3 regions of the Synechococcus sp. H55.2 genome follow, and region 3 is predicted to be linked to each of the others. Evidence: predicted binding sites of a transcription regulator. Region 3 holds the regulator's gene; each other region holds the start of a gene.

Region 1 (2,267 bases), on a different contig from region 3:
TCAGCCCCTCTCCCCAATCCACGAGGGTGGGCACGCGGGAAAGACACACAACGGGCTGGGCGATGTAGTTGCGGGGCTGGGCGCGGATTTTCTCGGCAAAAGCGGCCCGCTCCTCCGGTGTGGCCCGCGGTCCCATCAGCATGCCGTAGCCGCCCGACTCATTGGCCGCCTTCACCACCAACTTGTCCAGGTTCTCCAGCACATAAGCTTGATCCTTGGGATCCCAACACAAGTAGGTGGGCACATTGGGCAAAATCGCTTCTTCTCCCAGGTAGTAGCGGATCATCTGGGGCACATAGGCGTAGATGACCTTATCGTCTGCCACTCCTGTCCCCAAGGCATTGGCAATTGCCAGCCGACCCGAGCGATAGACCTCAAACAGGCCGGGTACCCCCAAGAGGGAATCGGGGCGAAAGACCAGCGGATCGATGAAGTCATCGTCGATGCGGCGGTAGATTACATCCACCCGTTGCAGGCCCTTGGTGGTGCGCATCTGCAAATAGCCATCGGCCACCACCAAATCCCGTCCTTCCACCAGCTCCACCCCCATCTGCTGGGCCAGAAAAGAATGCTCGAAGTAGGCGGAGTTGTAGATGCCGGGGGTGAGCACCACCACTGTCGGGTTGGCCAGGTGCGGCGGCGTCAGATTGAGGAGGGTATCCAACAAGTGGCTGGGGTAGTCGTCCACCGGGCGGATCCCCATCGTGTTAAACAGCGAGGGAAAGGTGCTTTTCATCACCCGCCGGTTTTCCAGCACATAGGAAATGCCCGAGGGGCAGCGCAGGTTGTCTTCCAGCACGTACCAAGTCCCGTCCCGATCCCGCACCAGGTCGGTGCCGGTGACGTGGCACCAAATTCTCCCCGGCGGGTTGAGCCCAATACAAGGCCGCAGGAATCCTTTGGCCGTCTCGACCAGCTCAGCAGGGATCACCCCATCCTTGAGGATCTTCTGGTCGTGATAGACGTCGTCGATAAACAGGTTCAGGGCATGGATGCGCTGCTTCAGGCCCTGCTCCAGCCGCTGCCACTCAGAGGCTGAGACGATGCGGGGAATGATGTCGAAGGGGAAAATCCGCTCCGTGCCCTGGCTGTCGCCATAGACGTTGAAGGTTACCCCCATCTGAAAGAGGGCTGCCTGGGCCGCCGCTTGCCGCTGCTGCAGCTCTCCTTCTCCCAGCGAATGCAGGCGCTCAATCAGCGGGATCGCCTCAGGGCGAGGCCGACCGCGCCCCACAAACAGCTCATCGTAAAAACCTTCACCTGGGTCATAAGTATCAAAACGCACGTCGGGATCCCTCGAACCCTACCCTGTTTTACTGTGGGCGGCTCTGGATTTGCCTAGTGTGCTTCCGGCTACTTTTACGGTTATCGTGGTGGAAGTTAGGACAGGGGGTATACCGGTTGCCCCCAGTCAGCCAGAGTTGTCAAGGTTTATGGTGGCGAGCGGTACTTTCTCAGCTTTGTTGTCAATGTAGTGTAGAGGAATGAACCGGACACCCTCTTTTGTAAATCGGCCCCTCATCGGCGTTACTACCCCCAGCCGCAACGGCCAGGGAGATTTTGTGGCGCCGGGCCGCTATGTGGATGCCCTTCGCGCTGCTGGCGGGATCCCCGTTCTTTTTCCCCCAGGCGAAAGTGAGCCACAAGCGCTGCTGGCTGCGGTAGATGGGCTGGTGTTGACAGGAGGCGGCGACCTTTGCCCCAGCACCTACGGAGAGGATCCCCAACATCCCCAGGTGCGTCACGTCAGCGCCGAGCGGGATCGCTTTGAGATGGCCTTGGCGGCAGCCGCGCTGGCGCAAGGGATCCCGGTCTTGGGCATTTGTCGAGGGATGCAGTTGCTGAACGTGGTCAGCGGCGGCAAGCTGATCCCCCATGTGCCCGACGTGTACGACGAGCTGGATCATTTCAACCCCGCCGATCGCAAGCCCGTTCGCCACAGCGTCAGCCTCATCCGCTCCACCCGCCTGCAGCAAATTGTCGGCGTCGACGCAATCTCCGTAGTCTCTTGGCACCACCAGGCTGTTTGGGGGGTGCCGGCGGGCTGGCGTTTGGCTGCCTGTTCTCCCGACGAGCTCATCGAGGCCATCGAGCACGAAACCCATCCCTGGGCTATTGCCGTGCAGTGGCACCCCGAGTTCACCTTTGAAGAGGCTGAGCATTTTCGCCTGTTTCAGGCCTTTGTGCAGGCAGCGCTGCAGTTTTCGCCGCGCCTGGCCAGCCCTGAAGCAATGCCTCAGGTTGCCTAGGGATCCTGTGCTGCTGCT
Region 2 (2,267 bases), on a different contig from region 3:
CAATGGTGGCAGCGGTGGCGGCAAACACCATCTGGAAGACAAAGAAGGTGAAGGGCCAATCCCCTGCTTCGTGGGCTTGCTGCCAACTGAAAGCAAACCAGCTCCTGCCAAAGAAGCCAGTATTTTCTCCAAACATCAGGCCAAACCCGATGAACCAAAAGGCGCAACAGCCCATGCAAAAGTCCATCAGGTTTTTCATCATGATGTTGGCGGCATTTTTGGCGCGGGTAAAGCCCGTCTCCACCATGGCGAACCCCGCCTGCATGAAGAACACCAAGGCTGCCCCCACCAGCGTCCAGACAATGTCAGCATGTTCCTGTACGACTTCCGCGTCCTGGGCGAAGGCACTCCCCTGGCCCAATAGGAAAACCAGCGAAATCGTCAGAGCAGCAGTTAGACTCCACTTGGCCAGTCGCCCAAGCCGCTGAGGTAGCGGGTTCTTATGCTTTTGGATCATCGTTGTAGACATGCTTTTCGACTTACCTAAAGTGACGGTACTTTTCACAACGCACTAGTAGATAGGGCAAAAATCCCTCATTTGCCCACTGCAAGCCAGCCTGGGACTCGGGTCGAGCTACCCAGGCTCCAAGACCTTCACCTTCTCTACAGGGCGTCCTGGTTGAGTTCGCCGGTGCGGATGCGAATGGTTTTCTCGACAGGGCTGATGAAAATCTTGCCGTCCCCGATTTCGCCGGTGCGAGCCGCCGCGATCAGCTTCTCGACCACCGTATCCACCAGGTCATCTTCGACCACGATCTCCACCTTCAGTTTTTGCAGGAACTCTACCGTGTACTCGGATCCCCGATAGCGCTCGGTCTGTCCCTTTTGTCGACCAAAACCCCGCACTTCGCTCACCGTCATGCCGACGATGCCGGCGTTGACCAGGGCAATTTTCACCTCATCTAGCTTGAAGGGCCGAATTACAGCTTCGATCTTTTTCATTGGCCTCCCATATCCCCAGCAATTCCGCTAATTTCTAACACTACTAAAACCTGCAAATTGTAAATCTAGATACATTTTCGTTCCTCTACTGAGAATGCCTACCACTCTAGATTTGCTCTCGTCAAGACCAGAAGGCCAAGCCCGGGCCACTCTAAGAAGTCCGCGCCGGCATCTCACGAGCTGGGTCTTTCAGCGGCCGTTGAGGATCGAGGAGAACCCAGACTGGCTGTGACGAGGGCCACCGCCAGCCACCACAGCATTTGTACCTGGGGACGGTACCAGATGGTATCCACTAGGCCGTGGGCCATCATGCCGGTGCAAGCCGCTAAGCCTGCTGCCACCCACAGGCCCTCGGGATCCCGGGAGCTGAGCAAAGTGTTCCAGCCTCTCCAGCCGTGATCCCAGAGCACCAGCAAAAACCAGGCAAAAGCCAGGGATCCGATGAAGCCTGTCTCCACGGCGAGTTGCAGCGGCACCGAGTAGGCCCCAAGGGCGCTGAAGTTGCCCCGCTGGTAGAGGGGATAGACGCGGTTGAAGGCGACATTGCCGGGGCCGATCCCCAAGATGGGAAAGTCGCGGATCATGTCCAGCGCGGCGGCCCAGACGTTGAGGCGAAAATTGTTGCTGGTGTCCAGCCGTCCCCAAAAGAGGCTCTGAGCCCGCAGCCGCAGGGGGCGTACTGTTACGATCGCAAGCAACAACGTGGCTGCCCCCCCTCCCAACAGAGCCGGCAGCGTCCAACGTCGCCAACGGGCTGGCAAGTGGGGGGTTTGCCATTGCGCCAGCAGCACCGCCATCATTCCCAGCGCTGCTAGGCCGCCAATCCAGGCGCCGCGGCTGTAGGTCAGCATCAGGCAGATGAAGTTGACGGCGGTTGTAAACCCAACCAAGAGCTTGATCCCCCAGCCCGGCCAGATGCAAATGGCAGCCAGCCCCAGAGGGAGGAGCGGAACCAGGTAGCCCCCATACAAATTGGGGTTGCGCAGAAAGCTGTACACCCGCGTCAGGCCTGCCAAGCCCGATTCCGGATCCACCCAGGTGGCTAGCTCGGCAGCCCCGTAAAAGTATTGCCGCAGGCCATAGACCCCCATCCCCAAGCTGACCAAGAGCAGGGATCCGACGATCCAATCCCGGAACTGCAGTTGGCGAAGCAGACGCTGCAGCAGCAGATAGCCGGCCAGGTAGAGCGTCAACTTCAGCCAGCCGTCCCGCGCTGCATAGGGAACCGGCGACAGGATTGTGGCCAGGGTGGCTATGCCCCAAAACAGGCCTAGGGGCAGATGGACGGGCAGCCAATTCGGGGTTTCCACCAGCCAGCCCAAGAC
Region 3 (2,267 bases):
GAGATCGGGGGCAAATCCGCCTTCGTCCCCCACCCCGGTGGACAGCCCCTTCTGCTGTAGCACCGTCTTCAGCACCGCAAACACCTCGGCCCCGTAGCGCAGCGCCTCGCGAAAGCTGGCCGCACCAATGGGCACCAGCATAAACTCCTGGATGTCCACGTTGTTGTCGGCGTGGGCACCGCCGTTGAGCACGTTCATCAACGGCACCGGCAGCAAGTTGGCAAAAGGCCCGCCCAGATATTTGTAAAGAGGCAGGCCCACCGCTTCCGCCGCCGCTTTGGCCGTCGCCAGAGAAACTGCCAAAATGGCGTTGGCCCCCAGGCGGGACTTGTTGGGGGTGCCGTCCAGGTCGATCAGCAACTGGTCGATGCGGGCTTGGTTGAGGGCATCTTCTCCCCGCAGCTCCGACTGGATGGGGCCAAGAATGTTTTCCACCGCCCTCAGCACGCCCTTACCTCCATAGCGCTTGGGATCCCCGTCCCGCAGCTCGTGGGCCTCAAAGGTACCGGTCGAAGCGCCGCTGGGCACCTGCGCCAAGCCCGTTGCTCCGTTGGCCAGGCCCACCAGGGCTTCTAGGGTGGGGCGTCCTCGCGAGTCGAGGATCTCATGGGCGGTAATCCACTCGATGGCCGTTTCCACAGTTACACCTCAGCAATTGGCTAGACAGCTCTGGCCAAAGCCAGATCCCCCCACAGGCTAATAGATCCTTGACCGGGATCCCGTCAGCTTCCAGAAAACTTTAAGAGAGAGAACCCAAAGATTCTGCGGAGCTGCAGGGGTGAGTTGAGCATTGGCTGGTTTGGGGGGCAGAGTTTAGGCCCCATCCCCTCTAGACAAAGCGGTGGCTCAGCCGCATCGGGTCGTGTACAGTGATCTTCTTCTTGTAAATGGAAATGTACTTCTTCTTGCGCAGCTCTCCCAACAGACGGGTGATGGTGACGCGGGTCGAGCCAATGGCTTCGGCAATGGCCTGGTGAGACAGCTTGAGATCAATGGTGACCCCATCCGGGCCAGGCACCCCGAAATCGCGGCAGAGGATCAGCAAAAAGCTAACCAGACGGGATCCCATATCGCGGTGAGCCAGCGTCTCGATCATCATCTCCGTTTGCAAAATGCGGGAAGACAAGCTCTTGAGCAGCAACATGGCCAGTTCGGCGTTCTCCCGCAGGGATTTTTCCACCTGCTCAATCGGCAGAGAGAGCAACTCAGCAGGCGTAAAGGCCACCGCGTGATAGAAGCGGTCGGAGCGCTGCCCCGTGATGAAGGAGAGCACCCCGAAGATGCTGTTTTCCCGCAGAAGAGCAACGGTAATTTCTTCCCCCATTTCGTAGACCCGCGAGAGCTTGACAGCTCCTTTCACCAAAAAGTAAACCCGCTCCGCCGGATCCCCAGGGAAAAAGATGGTCTTACCACGTTCAAACGTTTCGATAACCGGAGGATGGTGAGGGCCTCCCAGTTGCTTGAAGGCTGTGATCAGAGATTTTTCTGCGACGGCCACCACCATACTCATCAACCTTTTGAGGTCAGTTTATACCTAAGATCAATCCATGTAAGATCAATTTAGAAGCATTGGGCCGAGTTGCAACCCTATCGACTCCAGAATCGGCAACAATAGCCGGGTTTACCCTAAGGTAGAGGGTTCTGCCTAGGCATCTTTGTAGCATGGGCTACGTTTTTAGGTCTCGTTTCTGTTCCACAAAGGGATCCCAAGCCAAGGGTAGGATAAGGGCTATTGTCACTGGGGCCTTGCCAGCTCTGGGTGGTAGGAAGCAAGTGGTGGACTGGAAAATCCTATGGGGATCCCGGAGGCTGTTGTTGCTGCACCTTCTCAACTGAGCCGCCAGCATTTCACAGTGCGGATGCCGGAGCCGGCCAAGCATCTGCTGGAGGTGGAACTACAGATCCAAGAGGTGGATCCAGAAGTGCCTCTGCGACTGCGGCTGCCGGTGTGGACGCCGGGATCCTACCTGGTGCGGGAATATGCCCGCCATGTGCAAGAGTTTCAGGCGGCAACGGAGCAAGGGATCCCTTTGGCCTGGCGGAAGGTAGATAAGAACACTTGGGAGATCGAGCCGCCGGGCTGTTCGGCTGTGAAGGTTCGCTATCGGGTCTATGCCTATGAGCTGACGGTGCGCACCAACCATTTGGATCTCACCCACGCCTACTTCAACGGGGCGGCGCTCTTTTTCTATGTGCCCGGTCGCGAGCGGGAACCCTACACCTTGACGGTGATCCCTCCCAAGCCTGATTGGCGCATCGCCACCAGT

What was found. Region 3 encodes NtcA, which controls nitrogen genes in cyanobacteria. Its sites were predicted from a motif close to GTANCNNNNGNTAC; they were not measured.
Region 1: NW844_RS10340 (circularly permuted type 2 ATP-grasp protein) is a predicted target of NtcA. The motif match lies at 1,437-1,450, and genes of this name have one in related genera.
Region 2: NW844_RS00255 (P-II family nitrogen regulator) is a predicted target of NtcA. The motif match lies at 1,002-1,015, and genes of this name have one in related genera.

Annotation. Positions count from the first base shown of each region.
Region 1 is NZ_JANSJH010000089.1:8,287-10,553, reverse strand. Features, by position in the region: gene NW844_RS10340 (circularly permuted type 2 ATP-grasp protein) at 1-1,285, opposite strand, end outside; gene NW844_RS10335 (gamma-glutamyl-gamma-aminobutyrate hydrolase family protein) at 1,485-2,249, shown strand.
Region 2 is NZ_JANSJH010000001.1:59,013-61,279, reverse strand. Features, by position in the region: gene NW844_RS00260 (ammonium transporter) at 1-469, opposite strand, end outside; gene NW844_RS00255 (P-II family nitrogen regulator) at 604-942, opposite strand; gene NW844_RS00250 (IctB family putative bicarbonate transporter) at 1,116-2,267, opposite strand, start outside.
Region 3 is NZ_JANSJH010000009.1:24,655-26,921, reverse strand. Features, by position in the region: gene eno (phosphopyruvate hydratase) at 1-639, opposite strand, end outside; gene ntcA (global nitrogen regulator NtcA) at 830-1,504, opposite strand; gene NW844_RS02335 (M61 family metallopeptidase) at 1,794-2,267, shown strand, end outside.